Regions from separate parts of the Streptomyces sp. NPDC052020 genome, predicted to be linked through region 1. Evidence: riboswitches for the same ligand, from Rfam matches in the RefSeq annotation. Region 1 holds a riboswitch; the other holds the start of a gene.

Region 1 (15,280 bases):
CTCTGGGGCGACCTGCGGTTCGAGCAGTCCGTGGCCAAGTGGAACAAGCTCGACCCCGACCTGAAGGCGCTCGCCGTGATGGCTTCCGCGGCCTCGATCGGCTGCTCCTGGTGCGTGGACTTCGGGTTCTGGGAGAACGCCGAGCGCGGCATGGACCGCCGGAAGCTGCACGAGGTGCCGGTGTGGCGGGACAGCGACGTCTACACGCCGCTGGAGCGGGACGTCCTGGAGTACGCCGAGGCGATGACGGCGACGCCGCCCGCCGTCACCGACGATCTGGCCGCACGGCTGCGCGCGCGGCTGGGCGAGCCCGCCTTCGTGGAGCTGACGGCCATGGTCGCCGTGGAGAACCTGCGCTCGCGCATCAACGCGGCACTCGGCCTGACCAGCCAGGGGTTCAAGGACTCCTGCGAGCTGGGCGACGCGGCGCGGACGGCTTCCGGGCGTCCCGCGCGGGACGCCCGGCGGTCCGTCGCCGGCTGAGCCGCCCGGGCAGCGGTGCGGCGGGGGCCGGGGCCCCGCCGACTCACGCCACCGCGGCGATCCGCATCCTGATGTCCTCCGGGGACAGCGTCCCCTTGGGCGTCACGTGATCGCCCGAGGACTGGCCGCGCAGCCGCCGCCCGATCCAGGGCACCAGGTATTCGCGGGCCCACTGGACGTCGTCCCGGCGGATGTCGAGGGTGCCGCGGGGCGGCAGCGGCGGCCAGGGCTGCTCCGGGTCGGCCGGCACCGGCAGGCCCAGCACCTGGCCGGCGCGCAGCGCCACGCGCGTGTGTCCCTCGGGCGACAGGTGCAGCCGGTCGGTGTCCCAGGCCCGGCGGTCCTGCACGCTGCGCAGTGACCACAGGTCGAGGACGGGGCAGCCGTAGCGGTCGGCGATGGCCCGGACGTGCCCGTTGTAGGTGGCGATCTTGCCGCGCAGGTGCTTGAGCACGGGCATTCCGCGGGTGTCGAAGCCGGTCGTCACCATGACGGTGCCGGCCGCGGCGCTCAGCGCGGCGACCGCGCGCTCGAAGCGCTCGGCCACCTCGTCGGGGTCGGTGCCGGGGCGGAGAATGTCGTTGCCGCCCGCGCAGAAGGAGATCAGGTCGGGCGCCAGCTCGATGGCCCGGGGCACCTGGTCCGCCACGATCTGGTCGAGCAGTTTGCCGCGCACGGCGAGGTTCGTGTAGGTGAAGTCGCCCTCGGGCCGGCGGTCGGCGAGCAGTACGGCGAACCGGTCGGCCCAGCCGACGAACTTCCCGTCGGGCCCGGGATCGCCGACCCCCTCGGTGAAGCTGTCCCCCACCGCCACGTACGACCCGATCACTGATCTGCTGTCACTCTTCGAATCGTCTGCCACATCGGCCCATCTTTCACCCTGCAATGTGACTTACGCGACCGTAGGAAGGGGTTGACGGGCGGTGAGATAAGCCACTCCTAAAGTGTTGGCCAATTCAGGAATACGGCGGCGCGGCGGGACGTGCGGCGCCGCCGCACTCCGCCGGGGGCGCGCCGAAGGCCGGGCCCCGGGAACGGGGTCCGGCCTTGGGTGTGCGCGAGGGCGCGGGGCGTCAGACGGTGACGCCGTGCGCGCGCAGGTAGGCGATCGGGTCCACGTCGGAGCCGTAGTCCGGCGTGGTGCGGATCTCGAAGTGCAGGTGCGGGCCGGTCACGTTGCCGGTGGCACCCGACAGGCCGACCTGCTGGCCGGCGGTGACGGTCTGGCCGGCGGAGACGGAGAGCGAGGACAGGTGGGCGTACTGGGCGTAGTAGCCGTCGGCGAGCTGGATGACGACCTGGTTGCCGTAGGCGCCGCCCCAGCCGGCGGAGACGACGGTGCCCGCGCCCACGGCCTTCAGGGAGGTGCCGGTCGGGACGACGAAGTCGGTGCCGGTGTGGTAGCCGCTGGACCACATGCTGCCGGTCTGGTGGTACGGCGTGCCGACGGTGCCGCCCGGTACGGGGGAGACGTAGCCGCCGGAGGTGCTCGCGGAGCCGGCGGACTCGGAGGCCGAGCCCTCCGCGGAGGAGGACTGCTCCGTCCGCGCGGACGGCTGCTGCGAGGCGGCGGCCTCGGGGGCGGACGCGGCCGGGGACGGCGCGGACCGCGAAGGCTCGGCGGCCTTCGCGGTACCGGCGGAACTCGCGGACTTCCCGGACGGCGTGGCGGCGCTCGCCTTACCGCCGATGGTCAGCTTCAGGCCGGGGTGGATGAGCGAGGGGTCGTCGCCGACGGCCTCGCGGTTGTCGGCGTAGAGCCGCTTCCAGCCGCCGATGACGTTCTGCTCCTCGGCGATCTTCGAGAGGTAGTCACCGCTCTTCACAGTGTACGTCCGCGCGTCCGGCTTCTTCTCGGCGCTCTTTTCGGCGGTGTTGTCCTGGGCCGCCGAAAGGGACTGGACGGCCTTTCCGGAAACCGGCTGCGCGGGAGCGGCGTGGGCGTTCGCGGCCCCCATGAGAGGCAGGGCGAGCGCCGCGCCACCGGTTCCGGCGATGGCGATGGTACGGGCGAAAAGCTGGGCCTTGGGCCGGCGGTGCTTACCCTTCGCGGGCATGACGAATTCCTCTCCGGCGCCTGCGAGGTGAGCTGTCGGGTGCGGGCTGGAGGTGCCCGGCCGCACCGGGTGCGGCTTTACCCCGAGCCGTTCCGGAGACCGGAACAGGCGGTGGTACCTGTGGGTCCCCCGCTCCTGCCGGGTACGGGTGGTGGGTGAGTGCGGCTCCGGTCGGCGGCAGGATTAGGCGTCCGTCCGGATCGGTGGTGAACGTAAGCGACCAAGACGCACAGGGACAAGCGAGAGGTTGCGGGAAAGGCGTTTCACTTGATCCTTTAAGGGAATGCACGGTCACTCTGCGTGGGATCCACGAGGACCGCATTTCGTGAACGCCCTTGAAAAGGGTGTGGATTACGTGAACATGACGGGCGACGCACGGTCACGGATATGACGCTCCTCACGCGCCGCAGCCCCAGGCCCTCTTATTCCGGAGCGAGTTGGAAGTAAGGCGCTAATTCGGGCAGACGGCTCAGATACGGCGCAGCCGGAGAACCGTCGCATCCAGGTCACCGCGCAGCCCGGTCTGCAGCCCGTGGTGCAACAGCACCGCACCCCGGTGCACTTCGCCCGTTTCGCGGCATTCGTACGATGCTGCCGGGTCGAGTCCGCGCAGCCTGAGCGCCGTGACGGGTTCGCCGTGGTGCTGCGCCTGGAGCCAGGCGAGGACGACGGCGTCGCCGCCGAGCACGTACTGCACGGCGCTCAGACCGCCTCGCGGGGGCCTGAGCCGGTAGAGGTCGCCGCGCTGCACCAGGGGCCGGATCTCCTTGTAGAGGGCCACCCAGTCCCGGGCCTCGGCGAGTTCCGGCCCGGTCCACCGGGTGAGGTCGCCGCCGATGCCGAGCACCCCGGCCATGGCACTGACGAACCGGAATCGCAGACTGCTGACACGGCCGTTGAGCTGCGCGTTCGGGCTGTCGGTGACCCAGGCCGCCATGACCCGGGCCGGGTGGATCTGGCTGAAGCCCGCCTGGATGGCGAGCCGGTCGAGCGGATCGGTGTTGTCCGAGGTCCACACCTGGTCGGTGCGGCCGAGCACCCCGAGATCGATCCGGCCGCCGCCGCCCGAGCACGACTCGAAGGCCACCCCCGGATGGGCCCGGCGCAGCCGGTCCAAGAGGTCGTACACGGCCCGCACATGACCCACCCACAGGCGCTGCGGATACCGGTCGCCGGGCCAGCCCGCGTCGGTGAAGCAGCGGTTGAAGTCCCACTTGACGTAGTCGATGGGCGCGCTGGAGAGGAGGGTGTCGAGCTGCTCCCAGAGGTGTTCCCGAACGTCCTCGCGGGCGAGGTTGAGAACGAGCTGATTACGGAACTCCGTCCGCTTTCGCCCCGCTTGGTACTGCACCCAGTCGGGGTGCGCCCGGTACAGGTCGCTGTCCGGGTTGACCATCTCCGGCTCGACCCAGATGCCGAACCGCATACCGAGGCCGTGCACGTACTCGGCGAGCGGTTTCAGGCCGTCGGGGAAGCGCTCCGCGCTGGGTGTCCAGTCCCCGAGGCCGGCCCGGTCGCCGGTGCGCGCCCCGAACCAGCCGTCGTCGACGACGAACAGCTCGACGCCCAGCTCGGCGGCGCGCCGCGCCAGCGCCCGCTGCTGCTCCTCGCAGATGTCGAATCCGGTCGCCTCCCAGGAGTTGAACAGCACGGGCCGGTCCCGGTCCGCGTCCGGGATGACGTACCGGCGCTGGTAGGCGTGCCAGGCGCGGCTCGCGCCGCCGAAGCCGCCGTCGCTCCACAGCCCGGCGAAGACGGGCGTGGTGAACGTCTCTCCCGGCTCCAGCCGCCACAGCCCCGAGTCGTCGTACCCGGCTCCGCCGGTGATCTGCACCCGCGCGTCGGGGAGCTGGGCCACGGAGATCCGCCAGGACCCCGACCAGCCCAGGGCGCAGCCGTAGACCTCGCCGCGCTCCTCGGTGGCGTCGGTGTCGAGCGCCACCCACGGCAGGTGCTGGTGCCCGGTGTGACCGCGACGGCTGCCGAGGACCTTCTCGCCGTAGGTGAGCGGAGCCCGCACCAGCCGCGACTCGGCGGCCCACCGGCCGTGCAGCTGGGACATCCGCCAGCCGTCGCGCTCGGGCAGGGTCCAGGTGGCGGAGTCGGCGCGCAGCACCTCCACGGCCGCCGGGCCCTCGTTGCGCAGGGTCGTCCAGCGCTCGACGACGCCGGTGTCCTCCCGCATCCGGTAGTGCAGGGTGACGGTGAAGCCCCCGTCCCGGAACCGCAGCCGCAGTTCCCCCTCCTCCCCCCGCTCGCAGCACTCGAAGGCCCACTCCGTCCCGCGCCGCTCCTCGGTCCGCACCGACAGGGCGGGCCGTACGAAGCGGGGGCCGCCCTCGACCGGGTACTCCTCGCGTCCGTCGAGCGCGGACTCGAAGGGCCAGTCCGCGGGCAGCGGCCGGGCGGCGAGTTCCACGGCGTCGGCGAGCGCGATCCGGGGGCCCCAGTGCAGGTGCAGGAGCTCGTCGCGTTCGGTCAGGTGCAGCGCGTAGGCGCCGGCCGGTCCCGAGAGGAGCCAGGTACGGCCGTCATCGGACATCTCCAGCATCAAGCCCCCCACAGATACGGACGCGAACGCGCAATTTCCCACATCATCAGGGGTGGTGCGCCCCGGTGGCAAGGGCGAACCTGGCGCCCCCCGCATGCCTGTGGACAACTCATTGCCCCAGGCAAGGGATGCCGTATCGTCGAGTGGGTGCGCGCGGGCGAGCAGCGCCGGCGGCACGGAGTGGGAGGAGCCCTCGTGACGCAGCAGGTCCCGTCGACCGAACCCGAACTGGCCGGAGTGCGCAACTTCCGTGACGTGGGCGGACTGCCGACGGTGGACGGGCGGCGGGTGCGGTTCGGGGTGCTCTTCCGCAGCGGCCACCTGGCGCACGCGACGGAGGACGACGCCGCGTTCCTCTCCTCCCTGGGCCTGCACACGATCTTCGACTTCCGCAACGCGGCCGACCAGAAGCTGGAAGGCCCGGACGTCGCGCTGCCCGGCGTGCGCAACGTGAACCTCCCGCTGTCCGATCCGGCCGACGGCGCCGAGTTCTGGAAGATGGTCCGCGACGGCGATCTGGACGAGCTGCGGGGCATCCTCGCGGACGGCAAGGGCGCGCAGCGGATGATCGACTCCTACCGCACGATCATCAAGGAGCGGACGGCGGAGCACTCCCGCGTGCTGCACGCCCTCGCCGAGGACAGCGTCCCCGCCCTGATGCACTGCGCGGCCGGCAAGGACCGCGCGGGCCTGTCGGTGGCGGTGACGCTGCTCGCCCTCGGCGTCGAGCGCGAGGCGATCGTGGCGGACTACCTGAAGTCGAACGCCAAGCACCGCCGCTACAAGGTGCGCCGCAGCAGCACCTCGGCCTCGGCGTACTCCCCGGAGGTCATGGAGCTGCTCAGCCCGCTGTTCGACGCGCGCGCCGAATACCTGTCGGCCGCCTTCGCGGCCATCGAGGAGACCTGGGGCGGCGTCGACACCTACCTGGAACGGGGGCTGGGGCTCACCCCGCAGACCCGCGAGCGGCTGCGCGAGCGGCTGCTCGACTGAGCCGGGGACGACAGACAGGCCTCAGGCGCCGACCTCGAACAGCAGGTAGACGAAGGCCGCGAAGACGTGCCCGACGGCGATGTAGACGATGAGCCGCACCCACAGGGCGCGCGGGAACTTCTCTTCCATGTCTCTCATGGCGTCTCTCCGTGGTTGGGGCCCAGGCACAGCGCGGCCGTGGGGCTTTGCAGCAGGGTGTGGACGAAGAGCAGCTCGACCCCGTCGGGGTCCTGGGCGGCGATGCGGTGCGGGGTCAGCGAGTCGAAGTGCGCGCTGTCGCCGGGGGCCAGCCGGTGCGTGGCGTCCCCGAGACGCAGCCGCAGCCGCCCGCTGAGCACGTAGAGCCACTCCTCGCCGGGGTGCACGCGCACGATGTCGCCCTGGGACCCGTGGGGTACGTGGACCCGCAGGGCCTGCATGCCGCGGCCGGCCGCACCCGCCTGCCAGTACGTCCAGCCGCCCGCGGCCGTCGGCTCCATGTCGGCGGCGCGGACGACCGCGTCCCGGTCCGCGGCCGCCTCGCCGAGCAGCTCGGAGACGGTGGTGGCGTAGATCCGGGCGAGGGCGAGCAGCATCGGCAGGGACGGCTGGCGCTGCCCGGTCTCCAGACGGGACAGGTGCGCGGGTGACAGTCCGGCGGCGCGGGCGGCGGCCTCCAGGGTGAGGCCGGCGCGCCGCCGCAGGGCACGCAGCCGGGGCGCGACGACGGCCACCGGCTCGCCGGGGCCGGGCGGCCCGGACTCGGGAAGACTCATGGCTCCATTGAGCCGCAGTCTTGCCTGAGCGGCAATTTTCTTGCCTGTGAGGCAAAACAGGAACCTCCCGGGGCGGGCCCCGTGTCTCACCGGCGAGAGGTCCCCGGAAGGGCCCGCGCCCGTGACGGGCGCGGTCTCCTCAGCGGTTGGCCATCGCCTGTCTGACCAGCGTCTTGCCGAAGTCCCACAGCAGACCGCCGCCCTCGTGCGCGTCGTCCATGACGGCGGTGAAGGCGTCGACGAACCGGTCCACCTCCCGCTCACCGATGATCAGCGGCGGGATCAGTTTGATCACCTCCAGGTGGTCGCCGGAGACCTGGGTGAGGATACGGTGCCGTTGCAGCAGCGGCACGACCACCATCTGCGCGAACAGCCCCTTGCGGGCGGCCTGCAACATGGTCCACCGGCTGCGCAGCTTCAGCGACCTCGGCCTGCCGAACTCGATGCCGATCATCAGGCCCCGGCCGCGGACCTCGGCGAGCAGTTCGTACTTGTCGACCAGGGCCGCGAGGCGGGACTTCAGCGACTCCCCGGTGGCGGCGGCGTTCGCGACGATCCGGTCATTCTCCATGACGGACAGCACGGCGAGCCCGGCCGCCATGGCCTGCGCGTTGGCCCCGAAGCTCGCCGAGTGGACCAGCACCCGGTCCATCGACGAGTACACCTTCTTGAAGATCCAGTCCTTGCCGACCGTGGCCCCCACCGGGACATAGCCGCCCGACAGCGCCTTGGCCACGCACACCAGGTCCGGCTCCACACCCTCCTCGTGCTGGTGGGCGTAGAAGCGGCCGGTACGGCCCAGGCCCGTCTGCACCTCGTCGGCGATGAGCAGCGCCTTGTGCCGGTGCAGCAGCTCCTGCGCGGCCCGCAGATAGCCGGGCGGGGACTCGTGCACGCCCTTGCCCTGCACCGGTTCCACGATCAGCGCGGCGACGTCGCCCCTGTTCACCTCTCTTTCCAGCGCGTCCAGATCGCCGAGCGGGACGGCCGTGTCGGGCAGCAGCGGGGCGAAGCCGTCGCGGAATCCGGCCTCGCCGTTGACGGACAGGGACCCGGTCGTCAGGCCGTGGAAGGCGTGCTCGCAGTAGAGGATCCGCGGTTTCCCGGTCGCGTACCGGGCGAACTTCAGCGCGCTCTCGACGGCCTCGGTACCGCTGTTGCCGAAGAACACGCGGTCCAGGTGCGGGCTGTAGGACAGGAGCCGCTCGGCCAGCAGTCCGGGCAGCGGCTGGCAGTCGAAGCGGGTGAGGTCGGCCAGCGAAGCGTCCAGGACGTCGTGCAGCGCCTTGCGGACGACGGGGTGGTGGCGGCCCAGGCCCATCACGCCGAACCCGGCGAGCATGTCGAGGTAGTCGTGGCCCTCCGCGTCCCAGAAGTACGCGCCCTCGGCCCGTTCGTAGACCTTGTCGAAGCCGATGGTGTGCAGCATGCGCGGGAGCTGGTGATTGAGGTACTTGGCGTGCAGCTCGTAGCGTTCGGCTCCGCGCTCGGCCAGGAGCGCGCCGAGGTCGAACTCCGTGGTCATTCAGTCTTCTCCTCGAACGGGCGGGACGGTGCGGTGGTCTGGTGCCTGCCGCTCGGTGGCGGCCAGGCCGGCGCCGATCCGCCCGGCGATCTCGACCGGCGTGAGACCGATGTCGGCGAGCACCTCGGCGCGCTTGGCGTGCGCCGGGAACTGCTCCGGGACGCCGAAGCGCCGTACCGGCACGTCGACGTCGGCGTCGCCCAGTGCCAGGGCCACCGCGGAGCCGACACCGGCCGCGCGGCTGTTGTCCTCGACGACGGCGACCAGCCGGTGCCGGGCGGCCAGGGACGGCAGCGCCGGGTCGACGGGCTTGACCCAGCGGGGGTCGACGACGGTGCACCCGATGCCGCGGGCCTCCAGCAGCTCGGCGGCGCTCAGGCAGACCGGCGCCATCACCCCGACGGCCACGAGCAGCACCTCGGGGCGGTCCGCCGCGTGCAGGACGTCCATCCCGCCGACCCGGTCCACCGCCCCGATCGCCGGGCCGGCGGTCTCCTTCGGGAAGCGCAGCAGCGTCGGCGCGTCGTCGACGGCGACGGCCTCGCGGAGCTGGGCGCGCAGCTGACCGGCGTCGCGGGGCGCGGCGATGCGCAGTCCGGGGACGGCCTGGAGGACGGACAGGTCCCACACGCCGTTGTGCGAGGGGCCGTCGGCGCCGGTGACGCCGGCCCGGTCCAGGACGAAGGTCACGCCGCAGCGGTGCAGCGCCACGTCCATCAGGAGCTGGTCGAAGGCGCGGTTGAGGAAGGTGGCGTAGACGGCGACGACGGGGTGCAGTCCGCCGGTCGCCAGCCCGGCCGCGGAGACGGCCGCGTGCTGCTCGGCGATGCCGACGTCCCAGATCCGGTCGGGGAACCGCTCGGCGAAGGCGCCGAGCCCGACCGGGCGCAGCATGGCCGCCGTGATGGCCACCACGTCCTCGCGTTCCTCGCCGATCCGCACCATCTCCTCGCCGAACACCGAGGTCCACGACGGCCCGCCGGCGGGGGCGAGCGGCTCGCAGGTACGCGGGTCCATCACGCCGACGGTGTGGAAGTGGTCCTCCTCGTGGGCGAGGGCGGGTTCGTAGCCGCGGCCCTTCTCCGTGAGGCAGTGGACCAGCACCGGCCCGTGGAAGCGCCGCGCGCGCCGCAGCGCCGCCTCGACGGCACCGATGTCGTGCCCGTCGACGGGGCCGACGTACTTCAGGCCCAGGTCCTCGAACAGGCCCTGCGGGGCGAATGCCTCCTTGAGCCCCCTCTTCGCGCCGTGCGGGGCCTCGTGGACGGTGGTGCCGACCACGGGGGCGCGCCGCGGTACGTCCTTGCCCCAGGCCAGCACCTTCTCGTAGCCGTCGGCGGTGCGCAGGGCCGCCAGGTGGTGGGCGAGACCGCCGACGGTCGGCGCGTAGGAGCGTTCGTTGTCGTTGACGACGATGATCAGCGGCCGGTCCCTGGCCGCCGCGATGTTGTTCAGCGCCTCCCAGGCCATGCCGCCGGTGAGCGCGCCGTCGCCGATGACGGCGACGACGTGCCCGCCCTCCCCCCGCACCGCGCGGGCCTTGGCGAGGCCGTCGGCCCAGCCCAGCGAGGTGGAGGCGTGGCTGTTCTCGATGACGTCGTGCTCGGACTCCTCCCGCGACGGGTAGCCGGACAGCCCGCCCTTGCCGCGCAGCTTGGAGAAGTCCTGGCGTCCGGTCAGCAGTTTGTGGACATAGCTCTGGTGCCCGGTGTCCCACAGGATGCGGTCGGCCGGCGAGGTGAAGACCCGGTGGAGCGCGATGGTGAGCTCCACCACTCCCAGGTTGGGTCCGAGGTGACCGCCGGTCCGGGCGACCGCGCGCACCAGGAAGTCGCGTATCTCGCCGGACAGTTCCCCGAGCTCCGCCTCGGTCAGCGCCTTCAGGTCACGTGGTCCCCGGATGGTCTCCAGAATGGTCACCTTCGGCCCCCTTCGGTCCGTGCTTCCCACTCACGTGACGGCCGGCTCCCCCGGCGCGGCGCCGTCCCGCTCCGTCCGCTCGGCGATCCTCGCCACCGCCTCGCCGCGCCTCGGCGATCTCCTCGCGCGGGGACGGTCCCGGCGGCTCGCCGCCGGCGGGGATCCGGCCCCCGCCGTCGCCGCGGGCCGCCCCGGGCCGGCCGCGCGGACAGGGGCACCCGGGGCGCCGCCGCGGCCGCCGCCGGCCCGGCATGGCCCGGGGACGGCGGCCGCGGCGTCAGTCCCGGTTCCCGGAGACGGTCTCGCGCAGGGCGCGCAGGGACTCCTTCAGGGAGCCGGTGGTGGCCAGGACGGCGGTGGGCTCGTAGCCGCAGTGCGCCATGCAGTTGGCGCAGCGCGGGTCCTTGCCGCGGCCGTACTGGTCCCAGTCGGTCTTCTCGATCAGTTCCCGGTAGGTGGGCACGTATCCGTCGCTCATCAGGTAGCAGGGGCGCTGCCAGCCGAAGAGGGAGTAGTTGGGGATCGCCCACGCCGTGCAGGGGAAGTCGACCTTGCCCTCCAGGAAGTCCAGGAACAGCGGCGAGTGGTTCAGCCGCCAGCGGCGCCGGTTGCCGCCCGAGAACGCCTTCCTGAACAGCTCGCGGGTCTGCTCCACGCCGAGGAAGTGCTCCTGGTCGGGGGCCTTCTCGTAGGCGTAGGCGGGCGAGATCATCATCTCGTCGACCTTGAGGTCGTCGTTGAGGTAGTCGAGCACCTCGATGACGGTCTGCGGGGTGTCGGTGTTGAAGAAGGTCGAATTGGTGGTGACCCGGAAGCCGCGCCGCTTGGCCTCCTTGATCGCCGCCACGGCCTCGTCGAACACGCCCTCTTTCGCCACGGACGCGTCGTGCCGCTCGCGCAGTCCGTCGATGTGCACCGCGAAAGCGAAGTAGGGAGAGGGCTTGAACTTGTCCATTTTCTTGCGCAGCAGCATGGCGTTGGTGCACAGGAAGACGTATTTGCGTTTGGCCACCAGCTGGCGCACGATCTCGTCGATCTGCGGGTGCATCAGGGGCTCGCCGCCGGCGATGGACACCATCGGCGCGCCCGATTCCAGTACGGCCCCCACGGCCTGGGCGACGGGCATGCGCTGCTTGAGGACCCCGGCCGGGTGCTGGATCTTGCCGCAGCCCTCGCACTTGAGATTGCACGCGAAAAGCGGTTCCAGCTCGACGATGAGCGGAAACTTGTCCCGCCGGCGGAGTTTTTGTTCAGCCAAGTATGTAGCGACCTTGATGGACTGACGCAGCGGCATGGCCATCGGGCTCACCTCCTGGGGAGCAACACATTGCGGTGCCATTCGAAGAAAGCAGGCAGTACGGAACGAAGGACGCGGAAAGCCGATATTCCACCGCGCACCGTGCCGATCCGGACCAGTTCGTGTTCTGGAGCGTCCACGACCACCCGGACGGCCGCAACCGGACGCTCACCCGTCCGCACGGCGCTCAGCAGAGTGGCCGCCGACTCCATGTCGGCGGCGATGGCGCCGGTGGCGTGCAGGCCGGACCGCTCCGAGCCGCGGATCACGTGGTCGGAGCCGACGAGCGGCCCGGTGTGGACGGTCCGCCCGGGCAGGATGCGCCCGAGCTCCTTGACAAGCGGCTCGGTCCCGGCGCACGGCACGCTGCCGCGCGGGTCCCGGGTCTCCTCGGCGACGACGAGGTCCCCGGGGTGCATGCCGGAGGCCAGCCCGGCACAGAAACCGGTGGCCAGGACGGCGGCACCGGCGAGCGCCGGGTCGGCCAGGACCCGCGTGACGGAGCGCTCGGCCGCCACCGGTCCCATGCCCGTGCGCAGGACGGTGACGGGCCCGCCGGCGCCGCCGCGGTCGCCGGCGCGCAGCGCGAGGTGCTCGATGCCGAGCGCGCAGGCGACCAGCAGCGGTGCCGGAGCGGGCGGGACGCTCATCAGCTCCCCTTCGCCTCGGCGAGCGGCCGGTCCGCGGCGGTCCGGGACAGGACGGCGGGTTCTCCGTTCACGTACCGGCCGAGCGCGGTGAGCGGGAAGACCTGCCGGTAGAGGTGGTAGTTGATGGAGAAGTCCCAGGGGAAGCCGGTGCCGGTGAAGTACGGCTCGTCCCAGGAGCCGTCTTCCCGCTGGGTGGTGGCGAGCCACTCGATGCCGCGCTCGACGGCCCTGGAGTCCCGCTCCCCCGCCGCGAGCAGGGCCATCAGCGCCCAGGCCGTCTGGGAGGCGGTGGAGGCGCCCCGGCCGCTCCACTTCCCGGCGTCCCGGTAGGACCGCAGGTCCTCGCCCCAGCCGCCGTCGTCGTTCTGGACCGACTCCAGCCAGGCGACCGCCCGGCGGATCGCCGGGTGGGAGCCGGGCAGGCCGGCCGCGACCAGGGCGGGGACGACCGATCCGGTGCCGTAGACGTAGTTGACGCCCCAGCGCCCGAACCACGAGCCGTCCGGCTCCTGTTCGGCCAGCAGCCACTCGATGCCCCGCCGGGTGCGCGGGTCGTGGGCGAGGCCCTCGACGGCGAGCATCTCCACGACGTGCGCGGTGACGTCCGCGGACGGCGGGTCGATGACCTCGCCGAAGTCGCAGAACGGCAGCCGGTTGGGGAAGGGGCTGGTGTTGTCGACGTCGAAGGCGCCCCAGGCCCCGTTCTTCGACTGCATGCCGAGGTTCCAGCGCACCCCGCGCCCGATGGCCTTCTCCACCCGCTCCGGGTCGTGGTGCTTGACGCGGCGCAGCGCGAGGACCACCTCGGCGGTGTCGTCGATGTCGGGGTAGTTGTCGTTGTGGAACTCGAACGCCCAGCCGCCGGGCGGGAGTCCGGGCCTGCGCACCGACCAGTCGCCGGGGCGCACCACCTGCTCGCCGAGCATCCAGTCTGCGGCCTTCACCAGCTGCGGGTGGTCGGCGGGCAGACCGGCGTCGGCCAGGGCGATGGTGGCCAGGCAGGTGTCCCACACCGGGGACTGGCAGGCTTCGATCATGCGGGCGCCGTCCTCGCGCCGGACGGCGAACCGGTCCAGCGACTCCAGGCCCGCCCGCATCACCGGGTGCTGGAGGTCGTAGCCCAGCAGGTACAGCGCGATGATGGAGTACACGGCCGGCGGCTGGATGCCGCCCCAGCAGCCGTCGTTCTCCTGCCGCTCGATGATCCAGCGCGCGGCGGTGTTCATGGCGGCCCTGCGCAGCCGGCGGGGGGCCACCTTGCGGAAGGCGTGCAGCGCCTTGTCGATCCGCTGGAAGGCGCCGTCCCAGCTCGCCGCCGGGGCGAGGGGCGTGGGCGGGTTCGGGCGGGCCGGGTCGGTGTGCAGCTCGTCGAGGGGGAACGGCGCGGGCCGCACCGGCCGCTTCGCCGAGACGATCGTCAGCGGCACGATGGTCTGCCGGGCCCAGCAGCCGAAGTCGTAGATGTTGAGCGGCAGCCAGGTGGGGAAGTAGACGATCTCCGGCGGGAGTTCGGGCAGGTCCTCCCACTTCCACCAGCCGAACAGGGCGAGCCAGATACGGGTGAAGACGCGGGAGGCGGCGATGCCGCCCTGCTCGCGGATCCAGGCGGAGGCCCTCGCCATATGGGGGTCGTCGGGCGCGTCGCCGGCCAGGCGGAGGGCGACGTAGGCCTCGATGGTGGCGGACAGGTCGCCGGGGCCGCCGTGGAACGTGGCCCAGGTGCCGTCCTCGCGCTGCTCGCCGCGGACGAAGAGGGCGGCGGCGCGGGTGGTGTCCTCGTCGAGGATGCCGAGGAACTGGCGGAGCATCAGGTCCTCGGCGTCCATGGTGACGTTGGTCTGGAGGTCGCCCTTCCACCAGCCTTCGGCGTCCTGCCGGGCGAGCAGGAAGTCGGTGGCGCGCCGCATGGCGCGGGCGGCGGCTTCCTGTACCCCGGCCGCCGCGGGGGTGACGCTGTCGGTTTCGCTGGCCGCGGCAGCGCGGGGCGGCAGGGTGGCCCCGGTGCTTCCGTCGGTCGTCGCTGTCATGGCTTCCCCTTCGTGCAGTGTGCTGATGCGTCTGCTGTGGGTCCGCCGTCGGCCGGTGACGTCCGGTCGCGCCACCGGCCGGCGACTACGCGAGGCGTATTCGGCCGATAGTGATCATCTCTTTCGTACGACGACGAAGTCGGCGAGCGCCGTGAAGCGGGCCCGCACGGGGTCGGGCATGTCGACGGCGTCGAGGGCTTCGATGGCGATGGTGTGCTGGCGACGTGCCTCTTCGGCGGTCCAGTCCCGGCCGCCCGCCTCCTCGATCAGGGCGGCGCGGGCCGCGAACTCCTCCTCGGAGAAGTTCGCGAAGTCGCTGCTCTTGGCGTCGGCGGCGAGGATCTCGCCGAGCCGCTCGGAGGCGGCACCGCCCGCCGCGAGCGCGGCGACGACCGGCAGCGACTTCTTGCGCTGGCGCAGGTCGCTCCAGGTCTGCTTGCCGGTGGCCTCCGGGTCGCCCCAGATGCCGAGGAGGTCGTCGATGGCCTGGAAGGCCAGGCCCAGGTGGTAGCCGTACCGCTCCAGCGCGTCGGCGGTGGCGTCGCCGGCGCCGCCGAGGACCGCGCCGATGGAACTCGCGCAGGCCAGCAGGGCACCGGTCTTGTTGCCCTCCATCTCCAGGCACTCCTCGACGCTGACGCGGTCGCGGTGCTCGTAGGAGATGTCCTGCGCCTGGCCGTCGATCAGGGCGCGGGAGGCGGCGGTGAGCCGGCGGGCGGCCCGGCCCGCCTCCACGGTCCCGAGTTCGAGCAGGACCTCGCCCGCGAGGGCGAAGAGGGCGTCGCCGACCAGGATGGCCTGGGCCGGGCCGTGGATCTTCCAGACCGTGTCGCGGTGGCGGCGCTGCTCGTCGCCGTCCATCAGGTCGTCGTGGAGCAGCGAGAAGTTGTGGACCAGCTCCACGGCGACGGCGCCGGGGACGCCGACCTCGGGCGCGGCCCCGGTGACCTCGGCGGAGAGCACCGCGAGGGCGGGACGGACGGCCTTGCCGCCGTCGCCGTCCGCCGGGTTGCCCTGGGCGT
Region 2 (15,280 bases), on a different contig from region 1:
ACCCTCATGGACGACGGCCAGTACCGGCGCGCGCTGCCCGAGCTGCGCCGCCTCGCCGACGAACGCGCCGCCGAGGCCGGCCACGCCGACCCGCAGTCCCTGCGCTTCCGCCACGACGCCGCCCAGTGCCTGGAGCAGCTCGGCGAACCGGCGGCGGCGCTCGCCGAGTACCGGGCGCTGCTGCCGTACTACGAGAACCAGTACGTCGCCGCCGGCGACCCGGACCTCGCCCACGACGTCCGCCGCCGCATCGGCCACCTCCTGCTGGCCCTCGGCGACCGCGCCGCCGCCCACGACACGCTGGCCCGGCTCCACCACGACATCGAACACCTGCACGGTCCCGGGCATCCGCTCGCGGTGGAGATCCGCCGCACGCTGCAGTGGCTGGGCCAGGTGCGCGGCTGACCACCCGGCCGGCGCGCGCGGCGGTGCCGCAAGCCCCGGTGAATCGTTGGTCGAATGGGTTGGCCAGAGCTTGGCCACTGCCTACCATCGATCACCGCAAGACCTTGTGCACCGCCGCACAATCCCCCTGGGAGGTCCCCTTGCACCGCCGCCGTCGCACCGCGTTCCTCGTTACCGCCGCGATCGCCGCGGCGCCCCTCCTGACCGCCTGCGGTAACGACGCGCGCCCCGGCGCGGCGGCCGTCGTCGGCGGCCAGCGGATCACCGTCGCCCAGCTGGAGGACCGGGTCGGCGAGGTACGTGCCGCGCAGCGCGCCGCCGTGCGGGACGACGCCCGGTACGCGCAGGCCGTCGCCCGGACCGGCACCCTCACCCGCACCACCCTCCAGAGCATGGTCCTGGACCGGGTGCTGCACCGCGCCGCGCAGGACGCGGGCGTCACCGTCAGCCGCAAGGAGGTCCAGCGGATGCGCACCGGCCTGGAGCGGCAGGTCGGCGGCGCCCAGGCGCTGGAGACGGCCTGGCTGGAGCAGTACGACGTCGCGCCCGAACGCCTCGACGACAACCTCCGCCTCCAGCTGGAGGCCCAGAAGCTCGCCGAGAAGCTCGGCACCGACACCAGCCGGCCGGAATTCTGGAAGGCCCTGTCCGAGGCGTCGAAGAAGCTCGACATCGACCTCAACCCGCGCTACGGCACCTGGGACGCCGACAAGAGCAGCCGCGCCGACGTGAAGACGCCATGGCTGCGCGACGTGTCCGCGGCGGGCGCCGGGCAGACGGCCTACTAGCCGGCGGCCGGGCGGAGGGCCTCGCCGGCCCGCCCGGCCGCCGCGCCGGCCCTCCCGCGCACCCTGTGGACAACCCGGAGGCGCCCGGCGCCCGTGCGGCCCCGGGCGCCTGTGGACGACGCGCGGCCCCGTCGGCGGTGTGCGTTACGTTCGGAGCGTGAACGCAACCAGCTCCGCAGCCGTCCCCGACCCCGGCCGTATCGTTCTGCTCACCACCAGTCACCGCGTCGCCCCCGGCCTGCTGTCCTGGCCCGCCTGGCAGGCTCTGCGCGGGGCCGACCGCGTGCTGTGCGCGGACGGGGCACACCCGCAGCTGCCGTATCTGCGCGAGGCGGGGATAGCCGTCGACGAGGCGACCCCCACCGCCGAGGACCTGGTCGGCGCCTGCGCCGGGGGGCGTACGGTCGTGGTGGTGGCCACCGGCGAGGGCGAGCCGGCCCTCACCGACGGCCTGGCCCGGCTCGCCGGATCCGGCCGCGTCCGCATGCCCGAGCTGGAGCTGCTGCCCGCCTCCTACGACCTGCCGGGCGCCCGCCTGCTCGACCTCGTGCAGGTCATGGACCGCATCCGCGCCGAGTGCCCCTGGTCGTCCGAGCGGACCCACGAGGGCCTGGCGAAGTACGCCATCGAGGAGGCGTACGAGCTGGTCGAGGCCATCGAGGACGGCGACCGCGAGGAGTTGCGCGAGGAGCTCGGCGACGTCCTGCTCCAGGTCGTCTTCCACGCGCGGATCGCCGAGGAGGATCCGCAGGCCCCCTTCTCCGTCGACGACGTGGCCGCCGGCATCGTCGCCAAGCTGATCCACCGCCATCCGCACGTCTTCGGGGACGCCACGGCGACCACTCCCGAGGAGGTCAAGGAGCACTGGCTGCGCACCAAGGCGGTCGAGAAGCGGCGCACCTCCGTCACGGAGGGCATCCCGCTCGGCCAGCCCGGTCTGGCCCTCGCGGCGAAGCTGGCGTCCCGGGTCCGCACGGCCGGGCTCGACGTGCCGCTCCCGGCGGGGGAGGGCATCGGCTACGAGCTGCTGGCGCTGGCGGTGCGCGCGGAGGCGGCCGGGGTGGACCCCGAGGCGGCCCTGCGCAGCGCGGCCCGCGCGTACCGGGACGCGGTACGGGCCGCCGAGGGGGTGGCCGGCTAACGCCCCCGGGGGGCGTGGGAGCGCGTCGCCAACGCGCCGCCCCACCCCTCGCCCGGCGCTCCCGCACCCCCGCCGATACGGTCGGGGGGTGACCGACCAGCCCCACCGCACCACCCCGTCCCCCGCCCCGTCCGGGCCCGCCCCCGCCCTCTTCACCTGGGAGTTCGCCGCCGACCCCTACCCCGCCTACGCCTGGCTGCGCGAGCACGCCCCCGTGCACCGGACCACGCTGCCCAGCGGGGTGGAGGCATGGCTGGTCACCCGGTACGCCGACGCCCGGCAGGCGCTCGCCGACAACCGCCTCTCCAAGAACCCGGCGCACCACGCCGAGCCCGCGCACGCCAAGGGCAAGACCGGCATCCCCGGCGAGCGCAAGGCGGAGCTGATGACGCACCTGCTCAACATCGACCCGCCGGACCACACCCGGCTGCGCCGCCTGGTGAGCAAGGCGTTCACGCCCCGCCGCGTCGCCGAGTTCGCCCCCCGCGTGCAGGAGCTCGCCGACCGGCTCATCGACCGGTTCGCGCCCGCGGGAGAGGCCGACCTCATCCACGAGTTCGCCTTCCCGCTGCCCATCTACGCCATCTGCGACATGCTCGGCGTTCCCCGTGAGGACCAGGACGACTTCCGCGACTGGGCGGGCATGATGATCCGCCACCAGGGCGGCCCCCGGGGCGGGGTCGCCCGCTCGGTGAAGAAGATGCGCGGGTACCTCGCCGACCTCATCCACCGCAAGCGCGAGGCGCTGCCGCCCGAGCCCGGCCCCGGCGAGGACCTGATCTCCGGCCTCATCCGCGCCTCCGACCACGGCGAGCACCTCACCGAGAACGAGGCCGCGGCGATGGCGTTCATCCTCCTGTTCGCCGGCTTCGAGACGACCGTCAACCTCATCGGCAACGGCACCTACGCCCTGCTCACCCACCCCGGGCAGCGCGCCCGCCTCCAGCGGTCCCTCGCCGCCGGGGAACGCGGCCTGCTGGAGACCGGCGTCGAGGAACTCCTGCGCTACGACGGGCCGGTGGAGCTGGCCACCTGGCGGTTCGCCACCGAGCCGCTCACCCTCGGCGGGCAGGACATCGCACCCGGCGACCCGGTCCTCGTCGTCCTCGCCGCCGCGGACCGGGACCCGGAGCGCTTCGCGGACCCGGACACCCTCGACCTCGCCCGCCGGGACAACCAGCACCTCGGGTACGGCCACGGCATCCACTACTGCCTCGGCGCCCCGCTGGCCCGGCTGGAGGGCCAGACCGCGCTGGCCACGCTCCTGACCCGTCTGCCCGACCTGCGTCTGGCGGCAGATCCGGCCGACCTGCGCTGGCGCGGCGGGCTCATCATGCGGGGCCTGCGCACGCTGCCCGTGACGTTCACACCCGCCCCCTGACCGGCCCGCGAACCGACCGGCCGCCACCAAAAGGTGACAGCCGTTCACCTCTGTGATCTTCGTGTGATCTACGCGGCATGAACTTGTGACAAGTGATCGTATGCCTATACGTTCACGGATCAGCGCGGCGCCCAGCGTCACCCGCCGCGCGGTCCCTGTCGTCTCGCGAAAGGTCTCCGCATGCTCTCCGGGAACGGTCGTCACCGCCGCCCCCGCCAGGCTCCGGCCCTCGTGGTCGCCGCCGGAGTGACCGGCTCCGCCATCGCGATCCCGCTCCTGGGGGCCTCCGGCGCAAGCGCGGCCGACGGTACGACCTGGGACCGGGTCGCCGAGTGCGAGACCGGCGGCGCCTGGAGCGAGAACAGCGGCAACGGCTACTACGGCGGTCTGCAACTCACCCAGGACGACTGGGAGAAGTACGGCGGACTCGCCTACGCGTCCAGCGCCGACCAGGCCAGCCGTTCCCAGCAGATAAGAATCGCCGAGAAGGTGCTCGCCGCCCAGGGCATCACCGCCTGGCCGACCTGCGGTCTGCTGGCCGGCCTGAGCGGTGGTGCCGGGTCGGCCGCCGGCGGCACGGGCCTCGCGGACGGCGCGTCCTCCGCGTCCCCGGACGCGTCCGGCGGACCGGACGGCACGACGTCCACCGAGTCCACCGATTCGCCCGAATCATCCGGTTCGTCGAGCTCGTCGGGGTCTTCCGACTCGTCCTCCTCCGCGGATCCGTCCGCGTCGCCGGACTCCTCCGCCGGCTCCGCGGAATCCGAAAGCTCCGCATCTTCCGAATCCTCCGGAACACCCGAATCATCCTCTACGCCACCCCGCTCCGGCCCTTCTGACGCGCCGTCGAACACGGGGGACGAATCGCCGAAGCCGGACACAATAGCTGATTCCGCTTCCGGTGGCGCCTCCGGCTCCACCCGGGCTCCGGCCGCCCCCGAAGGCGGCGGATCGGGCAACTCCGGCCAAGAGGGCGCCATTTCCGGCCTGACGGACACCGGGTCGTCCGGCGGCGGCCGCCATCGCGGCACCAGCGCCGACGAGAACCCCGCCGACCGCCGCGGCGGTGCCTCCTCCGGGCGGCACGCCTCGCGCGGCGAGGAGGCCGCGCGCGAGGCCGTCGACGGCTCCTATACCGTCCGCCGCGGCGACAGTCTGTGGGCCATCGCCGACTCCCTCGACCTCGGCGGCGGTTGGCAGGGGCTGTACGCCGGCAACAAGGAGACGATCGGCGCCGACCCGGACCACATCCTTCCCGGTCAGAAGCTTGCGGTCACGGCCGAAACGGGCGAAAAGTAGCGGGAGTTCGCGCCCGGGTTCGGGGGTGATGTCCGTTATAAACGCGGTGAGAGATAGGTCTCAGAAGCCCTGATCGTCTTTGAAATTCCGTCGGTTCCCTGCCTACGGTCGTGATCGCTCGCCATCGCGGGCCCCGGCTGCCGCAACGCCGAATCCTGCCAGCGGCCGCCCGGGAACAGTCGTCGCGTCACGCGCCGCAGGCAGGAGCGGGGGAACCAAGGTAGGCGCCGCGCCGGGCAGTTGAGCCGGGGCGGCTAGGGGTGGAGCCGAGTCCCGCGAGGGACCCGGCCGGGCAACTCAACCGGCCCGAACCCGACAGCTCACCTCGCAGGCGTCGGTGAGGGGATCGATCCATGCTGTTTTCCGGCAAGGGCAAGCACCGTCGTCCGTCCAAGGCCACCCGCGCCCTCGCGCTCGCCGGTGTCACCGGCGCCGCCGTCGCCGCCCCGCTGATGGCGGCCGGCAACGCCTCCGCCGCCACCGCCTCCGAGTGGGACGCGGTCGCCCAGTGCGAGTCCGGCGGCAACTGGTCCATCAACACCGGCAACGGCTACTACGGCGGTCTGCAGTTCTCCGCCTCCACCTGGGCCGCGTACGGCGGCACGCAGTACGCCGCCACCGCCGACCAGGCCAGCAAGGAGCAGCAGATCGCGATCGCCGAGAAGGTGCTCGCGGGCCAGGGCAAGGGTGCCTGGCCGGTCTGCGGCACGGGCCTGTCGGGCGCCGCGTACACCGGTGGCGGCGCGGCGGCCGGCTCGTCGAGCGGCTCGGACACCGGTTCCGGCGGCTCGGCCGGTTCCTCCGCGGGCTCCACCGCGGGCTCCTCGGCCGGCTCGTCGGCGGCCCAGCCCGAGACCACGACCCGCTCCACCGAGCAGAAGGCCTCCCGCTCCGAGGAGCGCCCGGCCGCCTCCCAGAAGACCGTCACCACCCCGACCGGCGAGAAGGTCCAGAAGGGCGACGGCGAGTACAAGGTCGTCGAGGGCGACACCCTCAGCACCATCGCCGAGAAGCACGACGTCAAGGGCGGCTGGGAGAAGCTGTTCCAGCTGAACGAGGACATCGTCGAGGACGCCGACCTCATCTACCCGGGCCAGCAGCTGCACCTGAAGTAAGGCGCGGCGTCCGGCCCGTCCGGCCCCCTCGCGGCCACCCGCCCCGGTGCGTATCCCCCGTACGCGCCGGGGCGGGCTTTTTTCACCCCGTGTTACCGGCCCGTACGGGGAGACATATTTGTTCCGTTCGGAAACAATTTACTCTCGGTTCTGCCCAACGGGTGGGTGACCGGCTGGCCGATCGCCCGGAGCCGGTTAGGCTCGTCCCGCAGAGCCACACGGTTTCTCTGGCAGAACCGCCGCGGTCCTGCCCACCCGCGTCACATCCAAGAAGGAGATGCTCGTGCCGTCCATCGACGTCGTCGTAGCCCGGGAAATCCTGGACTCCCGAGGCAACCCCACGGTCGAGGTCGAGGTCGGCCTCGACGACGGCAGCACGGGTCGTGCCGCCGTTCCGTCCGGCGCCTCGACCGGCGCCTTCGAGGCCATCGAGCTGCGCGACGGCGACACCAACCGCTACCAGGGCAAGGGCGTCGAGAAGGCCGTCCTGGCCGTCATCGAGCAGATCGGCCCGGAGCTGGTCGGCTACGACGCCACCGAGCAGCGCCTGATCGACCAGGCCATGTTCGACCTGGACGCCACCGACAACAAGGGCTCCCTGGGCGCCAACGCCATCCTGGGTGTCTCCCTCGCCGTCGCCCACGCCGCCTCCGAGGCCAGCGACCTGCCGCTCTTCCGCTACCTGGGCGGCCCCAACGCGCACCTGCTGCCGGTGCCGATGATGAACATCCTGAACGGCGGCGCGCACGCCGACTCCAACGTGGACATCCAGGAGTTCATGATCGCCCCGATCGGCGCGGAGTCCTTCTCCGAGGCCCTGCGCTGGGGCGCCGAGGTCTACCACACCCTGAAGAAGGTCCTGAAGAACAAGGGCCTGTCCACCGGCCTCGGCGACGAGGGCGGCTTCGCCCCGAACCTGGACTCCAACCGTGCCGCCCTCGACCTGATCATCGAGGCCATCAAGGAGGCCGGCTACACCCCCGGCGAGCAGGTCGCCCTGGCCCTGGACGTGGCCGCCACCGAGTTCTACAAGGACGGCGTGTACGTCTTCGAGGGCAAGGAGCGCACGGCCGAGGAGATGACGGAGTACTACGCGGAGCTGGTCGACGCCTACCCGCTGGTCTCCATCGAGGACCCGCTGAACGAGGAGGACTGGGAGGGCTGGAAGACCATCACCGCCAAGCTCGGTGACAAGGTCCAGCTCGTCGGCGACGACCTGTTCGTCACCAACCCCGAGCGCCTCCAGCGCGGCATCGACGAGGGCGCCGGCAACGCCCTGCTGGTCAAGGTCAACCAGATCGGCTCGCTGACCGAGACCCTCGACGCCGTCGAGCTGGCCCAGCGCAACGGCTACAAGTGCATGATGTCCCACCGCTCCGGCGAGACCGAGGACGTCACCATCGCCGACCTGGCCGTCGCCACCAACTGCGGCCAGATCAAGACCGGCGCCCCGGCCCGCTCCGAGCGCGTCGCCAAGTACAACCAGCTGCTGCGCATCGAGGAGATCCTCGACGACGCCGCGGTGTACGCCGGCCGCAGCGCCTTCCCGCGCTTCAAGGGCTGAGCCACCGCCTCGTAGGAAGCGTCGGACGTACGTCCCCGTACCCGGTCCCGTACCGTGTGCGGGGACGTACGCACGTAGGACGGTGAAACGGGAGGCCGGGGACATGGCGGTGAAGGACCGGGACCGATTCTCCACCGCGACCCGGATCCGGCTGCTCGGCGAGCAGACGGCGGCCCGGGTCTACCGCTCGCAGACCAAGCGCCAGGCCCGCCGCTCCCGGCTGACCGGCCGGGCCGCGCTGCTGGCGATGGTCGTCTGCTCCCTCGTCGTGGCGCTCGCCTACCCCATAAGGCAGTACGTCGCCCAGCGCGGGGAGATCGCCGACCTCCGCCGGCAGAAGCAGCAGACCCAGGAACGCGTCGAACGCCTGCGCGACGAAAAGGCGCGCTGGCAGGATGACGCGTACGCGGAGCAGCAGATTCGGCGGCGGCTGCACTACGTGATGCCGGGCGAGACGGGGTACATCGTCGTCGACCCCGGCGCGGGCAAGCAGTCCCGCACCGACCTGGGGGCCGCCGACCGCCCCTGGTACCGGAACGTCTGGGACGGGGTGGACACCGCCGACGCCGCCGGCCGGTGACCGCGTCCCCGGGACACACGCGTCCCGGACAGCACGCGTCCCCGGACGGCACGTATCCCGGGACAGCACGTATCCACGGACAGAAAGACAGCCTGAAGACAGCCATGGAAACCCCTCCGCCGCCCACCCCGCGCACCGAGCCCACCGACGCGGACGTAGCGGCCTTCAAGCAGCAGCTCGGGCGGCCGCCGCGCGGACTGCGCGCCATCGCCCACCGCTGCCCGTGCGGGCAGCCGGACGTCGTGGAGACGGCACCGCGGCTGCCCGACGGCACGCCCTTCCCCACGCTGTACTACCTGACGTGCCCGCGCGCCAACTCGGCCATCGGCACGCTGGAGGCCGAGGGCGTGATGAAGGAGATGACCGAGCGGCTGGGGACCGACCCGGAGCTGGCCGCCGCCTACCGCGCCGCCCACGAGGACTACATCCGGCGCCGCGACGAGATCGAGGAGCTGAGGAACTTCCCGAGCGCGGGCGGCATGCCCGACCGGGTCAAGTGCCTGCACGTGCTGGTCGCCCACTCGCTGGCGGCCGGGCCGGGCGTCAACCCGCTCGGCGACGAGGCGCTCGCGATGCTGCCTCAGTGGTGGCGCAAGGGACCGTGCGTGACGGCTCCCGGAACCTGTGGGGAGGACGAGAAGTGACCCGTGTCGCCGCCGTCGACTGCGGTACGAACTCCATCCGGCTCCTGGTCGCCGACGCCGATCCGGCCACCGGCGAACTCGTCGACCTGGACCGGCGCATGACCATCGTCCGTCTGGGCCAGGGCGTCGACCGCACCGGCCGGCTCGCCCCCGAGGCGCTGGAGCGGACCTTCGCCGCCTGCCGTGAGTACGCGGAGATCGTCAAGGGGCACGGCGCCGAGCGGCTGCGGTTCGTGGCCACCTCCGCCTCCCGCGACGCCTCCAACCGCGACGACTTCGTCCGCGGCGTGCTGGACATCCTCGGCGTCGAACCCGAGGTGATCACCGGCGACCAGGAGGCCGAGTTCTCCTTCACCGGTGCCACCAAGGAGCTCGCGGGGCGCGCCGACCTGCACCGCCCCTTCCTGGTGGTGGACATCGGCGGCGGCTCCACCGAGTTCGTCGTCGGCGACGACCACGTCCGCGCGGCCCGCTCCGTCGACGTCGGCTGCGTCCGCATGACCGAGCGGCACCTGCTGCGCGACGGCGCGGTCACCGACCCGCCCACCGAGGAGCAGATCGCCGCCATGCGCGCCGACATCGAGGCGGCCCTCGACCTCGCCGAGCGGACGGTCCCGCTGCGCGAGGCCCGCACGCTGGTCGGCCTGGCCGGCTCGGTGACGTCGGTGTCGGCCATCGCCCAGGAGCTCCCGGAGTACGACTCCACCGCCATCCACCACTCCCGCGTCACCCTCGACCGGGTCCGGGAGATCACCGGCCACCTGCTCCGCTCCAGCCACGCCGAGCGCGCCGCGATCCCGTCCCTGCACCCGGGCCGCGTCGACGTGATCGGGGCCGGCGCCCTCGTACTGCTGTCCGTCATGGAGCGGATCGGAGCGCGGGAGGTCGTGGTGAGCGAGCACGACATCCTCGACGGGATCGCCTGGTCGGTGGCGTAAGCCGCGCCCGCCACGGTGCCGCCCCGCCCGGCCGGGGCGGCTCCCTCAGTGCTCGGCCGACGGGCCCGTCGGGTCGGGCGGTACGGCGCAGCCACCGCCGGACTTTTCGGAACTTCCGGAAGCCATGGCTCTCGGCGGCCGGTACGGCGTCTCCGTGACGGTGACCGCCATCAGCGCCAGATCGTCCGCGAGGACACCCCCGGCGTGCCGGTGCACCAGGCGCGCCACGGTGTCCACCACGGTCGGCGGCCCCTGGCGCCAGCAGCCGCCCAGCCCCTCCTCGGGGGTGAAGAAGACGCCGTCGGCGTCCCGCGCCTCCAGCAGGCCGTCCGTGCACATCAGCAGCAGATCGCCGGGGGCGAAGGGCCGCGAGTCGTACGTCCAGGGGCCCGGGTCCAGCTCGCCGAGCCCCAGCGGAAGCCCGGGGTCGGCCGGCTCCCACGAACGGGTGCCCTCGGCGCCGGCCAGGAACGCGGGACAGTGGCCCCGGCTGATCAGGCGCACCTCGCCCCCGCCGGGCGGGAACTCGGCGATGGCCGCCGTGACGAACTGCTCGCTCCGGGTGCCGTCCCGGTCCCGTACGGCGGCCAGGTCCCGGGTGTGCCGGGTGACCGCCTCGTCGAGGTGCCGGGCCAGCATCGACAGGGTCTCGGTGTGGTGCGCCGCCTCGCGGAAGCTGCCCACCAGGGCGGCCACGCCGGGGATCGCGTCGAGGCCCTTGCCGCGCACATCGCCGATGAGCAGCCGTACGCCGTACGGGGTCTCCTCGGCCGCGTACAGGTCGCCGCCCACGGCGGCCGCGTCCGAGGCGGCCTCGTACCGCACGGCGATCCAGGTGCTGCCGAGCCAGGCCCGCACCGGCGGCAGCACCGCGCGCTGCGCGGACTCGGCGATCTGCCGGGCGCCCCGCAGCCGCCGGTGCAGCCACATCCGCAGCAGGCACAGCGGCACGGAGGCCCAGGCCAGCAGGAGCAGGGCGAAGTAGTCGACGACGGCGTGCCCGCCGTCGGACTCCAGATGCCCGGCGAACAGCAGGAGCAGACCGGCCGCGCTGTTGAGCAGCGCGGTCAGGACCACCGGGCGCGGGGCGAGGACGCAGGCGGCGCTCATCGCGCTGAGGACCAGGAAGACGTCGCCGCTGAAGGCGCCGGGCGTCGGCAGGTCGACGGCGAGGGCGAGCGCCACCAGCGCCAGGGGCAGCCACCGCGCCCAGTGGGGCAGCGGAAGGTTCTCCGGATCCGCGGCGTGGGAGACCAGTCCCGTCGTACGGCGGTGCGGACTCATGCCATCCCTTTCCCGAGCTGCCGACGCGGCACGTCCTCACTCCTCGAAGCCTCGCCGAACCCGGCACAAGGGGCAAAAGTACTCGCGGTGACGGGCTCGGGCGCCGTTCCGGAGGTGAGCCTTCCGGGCTGGTCAGGCGACGCGTGAGTACGGGCGCCGGGCGCAGGGGCGGCCGGCCGGCCGCGGTCCGCGAGAAAGTTCGTGAAGTTCTTCACAAGGAATTGGGCCCGGCCGGACGACCCGGGCGGTTCCGTTGACCCTTTTGGGGGCTCAACTGCCCTTTGAACACGTTCAGGAGAGCGCTGCGCGCACAGTCCGGGAGGGGCCGTTGTGAGGGTGGCCCGGATGGCCCGACGGGCCTGAAGGGCAGCTCACGCGCCGTTGACAACGAGCTCCCCTACACGGTGGTTCCCCTCCCGCGCCATGATCTCCGTCACGTGGGCGGCGGAGTGTAACACAGCCCCCGTCGGAGCTTGTGAAGGGGCGCACGAGGAACCCCCCGGGAGCGGGTGGATACTCGATGCCATGAGCACCACGGAGCGTCCCAGGATCCTCGTAGTAGGCGGTGGGTACGTAGGCCTGTACGCAGCTCGGCGCATCCTGAAGAAGATGCGTTACGGAGAGGCGACCGTCACCGTCGTCGACCCCCGGTCGTACATGACCTACCAGCCCTTCCTCCCCGAAGCCGCCGCCGGCAACATCTCCCCGCGGCACGTCGTCGTCCCCCTGCGGCGCGTGCTTCCCAAGGCGGAGGTCCTCACCGGCCGGGTCACCACCATCGACCAGGACCGCAAGGTCGCCACGATCGCCCCGCTGGTCGGCGAGGCGTACGAGCTGCCCTTCGACTACCTGGTCATCGCCATGGGCGCGGTCTCCCGCACCTTCCCGATCCCCGGCCTCGCCGAGCAGGGCATCGGCATGAAGGGCGTCGAGGAGGCCATCGGCCTGCGCAACCACGTGCTGGAGCAGCTGGACAAGGCCGACTCCACCACGGACGAGGAGATCCGCCGCAAGGCGCTCACCTTCGTCTTCATCGGCGGCGGCTTCGCCGGCGCCGAGACCGTCGGCGAGGTCGAGGACATGGTCCGCGACGCGGCCAAGTACTACAAGAACGTGTCCCGTGAGGACATGCGCTTCATCCTCGTCGACGCCGCCGACAAGATCCTCCCCGAGGTCGGCCCGAAGCTCGGCAAGTACGGCAAGGAGCACCTCGAGGGCCGCGGCGTCGAGGTCTACCTGTCCACCTCCATGGAGTCCTGCGTCGACGGCCACGTGGTGCTGAAGAACGGCCTCGAGGTCGACTCCAACACCATCGTGTGGACGGCGGGCGTCAAGCCCAACCCGGCCCTGTCCCGCTTCGGCCTTCCGCTGGGTCCCCGCGGTCACGTCGACTGCGAGCCGACGCTCCAGGTCAAGGGCATGGACTACGTCTGGGCCGCGGGCGACAACGCCCAGGTGCCCGACCTCGTCGGCCGCAAGAACGGCAACCCGAACGCCTGGTGCCCGCCCAACGCCCAGCACGCGCTGCGCCAGGCCCGGGTCCTCGGTGACAACGTCCTCTCCGGCATGCGGGGCTTCCCGCAGAAGGAGTACAGCCACGCCAACAAGGGCGCGGTGGCGGGTCTCGGCCTGCACAAGGGCGTCGCGATGATCGTCATGGGCAAGATGAAGATCAAGCTCAAGGGCCGTCTCGCCTGGTACATGCACCGCGGCTACCACGGCATGGCGATGCCGACCTGGAACCGCAAGATCCGGGTCTTCGCCGACTGGACGCTCGGCATGTTCCTCAAGCGCGAGGTCGTCTCGCTCGGCGCGATCGAGTCCCCGCGCGAGGAGTTCTACGAGGCCGCCAAGCCCGCCCCCGCCCCGGTCGCCGCCAAGACCGAGGAGAAGGCCAAGGCCTCCTGACCGCACGGTCACCGGACGTGCCGCCGGCCCGCTGACGGCACGTCACCCCTCGACAGCCCGAAGGGGCCGCCCGCCATCCGTGGTGCGGGCGGCCCCTTCGGCGTCCGCGCCACCGGGCGGCCTCCCGCCGCGGGATCGGCCGTCGCCCGCCCTGCCGCCGCCCGCCCTGGTGGCCGTCGCCCGGTCTCGCGGCCGGGTCCCGGTCCGTGCGCGGCCGGATGAAGGTGGCGTCTGCACCTGCTTTTTTCCCGGCCATGACCCGGATGCGGGACTGCGCCGCGCCCGCGCAGGTGTTTACGTGGTGTCGCAACATTCCGGGATCGCCCGTCACGGAGGTGTACGCCATGGCCGACGCCGCGCCGCGGCTGAAGGGGCTCGTCGAGCAAGTGCTGGGAACGCCGCTTCCGGTGCGCATCCGCGCCTGGGACGGCTCGCAGGCGGGCCCGCCGGGCGCGCCGGTGCTGGTGGTACGCAACCGCCGCGCCCTGCGCCGGCTGCTGTGGAAGCCGGGCGAACTGGGCCTGGCCCGCGCCTGGGTGGCCGGTGAGCTGGAGATCGAGGGGGACCTGTACACCGCCCTCGACCTGCTCTCGGGCCTGATCTGGGAGCGCGGGGAGGACGCCCGGGGCCTCGGCCAGGCACTGCGCGACCCCGCGGTCCGGTCCGCCGTACGCGGGCTGGTGCGGCTCGCCGGACCGGCGCTGCCGCCCGCGCCGCCCCGCGAGGAGGTCCGCCGGGTCCGCGGCCATCTGCACACCCGGCGCAGCGACCGGCGGGCCGTCAGCCACCACTACGACGTCGGCAACGACTTCTACGAACTCGTCCTCGGGCCCTCCATGGTGTACTCCTGTGCCTACTGGCGGGCCCCGGAGTCCGAGGGCGGCACCCTGGAGGACGCCCAGCGCGACAAGCTCGAACTCGTCTGCCGCAAGCTCGCCCTGAAGCCCGGTCAGCGCCTGCTCGACGTCGGCTGTGGCTGGGGCTCCATGGCCATCCACGCGGCCCGCGAGCACGGCGTGAGCGTCGTCGGGGTCACCCTGTCGCAGGAGCAGGCCGCGTACGCCCGCAAGCGCGTCGCCGACGCGGGGCTCACCGACCGGGTGGAGATCCGGGTCCAGGACTACCGGGACGTCGCCGACGGGCCCTACGACGCGATCTCCTCCATCGGCATGGCCGAGCACGTCGGCGCCGAACGGTACCTGGAGTACGCCCAGGACCTGTACGCGCTGCTGAAGCCGGGCGGGCGGCTGCTGAACCACCAGATCGCCCGGCGCCCGGAGAGAGACGAGTCCGCCTACCGGGTGGACGAGTTCATCGACGCCTACGTCTTCCCCGACGGCGAGCTCGCGCCCGTCGGCACCACCGTCACCCAGCTGGAGCGCGCCGGTTTCGAGGTGCGCGACGTGGAGTCGATCCGCGAGCACTACGCCCTCACCCTGCGCCGCTGGGTCGCCAACCTGGAGGCCCACTGGGCGCGCGCCGTGCGGCTCACCGGCCCGGGCCGGGCCCGCGTCTGGCGCCTGTACATGGCCGCCTCCGCGCTGGCCTTCGAGCGCAACCGCATCGGCGTCAACCAGGTCCTGGCCGTGAGGACCCCGGAGCCGGGTGACTCCGGGATGCCGCTGCGGTCCCGCACCTGGACCGGCTGAACGGGCCGGGGCCGGCCGCCGTACGGGTCCGTCCCACCGGAGCACCGGTGGGACGGACCCGTCGCCGCGGCGGTGCGATCTACTCCGCCTTGATCGCCTGGAGCATGTTCAGCCGGGCCGCGCGCCGCGCCGGCCACAGGGCCGCCAGGACGCCCACGGCCGCCGCCAGCAGCAGGAAGACGGCCATCCGGCCCCACGGCAGGACCAGTTCGTACGTCGCCAGCGACGTGCCGAGCAGCTGGCCGGCCGCCCAGCCGAAGAACACGCCCAGCCCGATGCCGAGCACGCCGCCGAACAGGGAGATCACCAGCGACTCCAGCCGGACCATCCGCTTGATGCCCCGGCGGTCCAGGCCGATCGCCCGCAGCATCCCGATCTCCTGGGAGCGCTCGAAGACCGACATGGCCAGGGTGTTGACGACACCGAGCACGGCCACGATCACCGCCATGGCCAGCAGGCCGTAGAGCATGTTCAGCATCAGCGTGAACATCTGGGCGATCTCGTCGGAGAGGTCCTTCTTGTCCTGGACCTTGATGGCCGGGTTGCTGCCCAGCGCCTTCTCCAGCCGGTCCTTCATCGTGTCG

What was found. Region 1 has a riboswitch for cyclic di-AMP ahead of AB0L74_RS32425 (LysM peptidoglycan-binding domain-containing M23 family metallopeptidase). Riboswitches for the same ligand answer to the same signal wherever they lie in the genome.
Region 2: it holds a riboswitch for cyclic di-AMP, as region 1 does, so the genes downstream of both, AB0L74_RS23485 (transglycosylase family protein) here and AB0L74_RS32425 (LysM peptidoglycan-binding domain-containing M23 family metallopeptidase) in region 1, are expected to answer to the same signal.

The regions. Positions count from the first base shown of each region.
Region 1 covers NZ_JBFAWY010000053.1:13,629-28,908, forward strand. Annotated here, with positions in the region: gene AB0L74_RS32415 (carboxymuconolactone decarboxylase family protein) at 1-483, shown strand, start outside; gene AB0L74_RS32420 (SGNH/GDSL hydrolase family protein) at 527-1,312, opposite strand; gene AB0L74_RS32425 (LysM peptidoglycan-binding domain-containing M23 family metallopeptidase) at 1,557-2,540, opposite strand; cyclic di-AMP (ydaO/yuaA leader) riboswitch at 2,545-2,701, opposite strand; gene AB0L74_RS32430 (alpha-galactosidase) at 3,010-5,091, opposite strand; gene AB0L74_RS32435 (tyrosine-protein phosphatase) at 5,287-6,084, shown strand; gene AB0L74_RS32440 (DUF6126 family protein) at 6,106-6,222, opposite strand; gene AB0L74_RS32445 (XRE family transcriptional regulator) at 6,219-6,839, opposite strand; gene AB0L74_RS32450 (aspartate aminotransferase family protein) at 6,979-8,364, opposite strand; gene dxs (1-deoxy-D-xylulose-5-phosphate synthase) at 8,365-10,284, opposite strand; gene hpnH (adenosyl-hopene transferase HpnH) at 10,562-11,584, opposite strand; gene AB0L74_RS32465 (1-hydroxy-2-methyl-2-butenyl 4-diphosphate reductase) at 11,590-12,231, opposite strand; gene shc (squalene--hopene cyclase) at 12,231-14,258, opposite strand; gene AB0L74_RS32475 (polyprenyl synthetase family protein) at 14,373-15,280, opposite strand, start outside.
Region 2 covers NZ_JBFAWY010000024.1:43,887-59,166, forward strand. Annotated here, with positions in the region: gene AB0L74_RS23460 (serine/threonine-protein kinase) at 1-405, shown strand, start outside; gene AB0L74_RS23465 (SurA N-terminal domain-containing protein) at 546-1,193, shown strand; gene AB0L74_RS23470 (nucleoside triphosphate pyrophosphohydrolase) at 1,351-2,334, shown strand; gene AB0L74_RS23475 (cytochrome P450) at 2,423-3,715, shown strand; gene AB0L74_RS23480 (transglycosylase family protein) at 3,896-5,014, shown strand; cyclic di-AMP (ydaO/yuaA leader) riboswitch at 5,197-5,363, shown strand; gene AB0L74_RS23485 (transglycosylase family protein) at 5,368-6,129, shown strand; gene eno (phosphopyruvate hydratase) at 6,413-7,693, shown strand; gene AB0L74_RS23495 (septum formation initiator family protein) at 7,797-8,273, shown strand; gene AB0L74_RS23500 (DUF501 domain-containing protein) at 8,378-8,917, shown strand; gene AB0L74_RS23505 (Ppx/GppA phosphatase family protein) at 8,914-9,855, shown strand; gene AB0L74_RS23510 (PP2C family protein-serine/threonine phosphatase) at 9,901-11,139, opposite strand; gene AB0L74_RS23515 (NAD(P)/FAD-dependent oxidoreductase) at 11,665-13,047, shown strand; gene AB0L74_RS23520 (cyclopropane-fatty-acyl-phospholipid synthase family protein) at 13,392-14,696, shown strand; gene AB0L74_RS23525 (ABC transporter permease) at 14,776-15,280, opposite strand, start outside.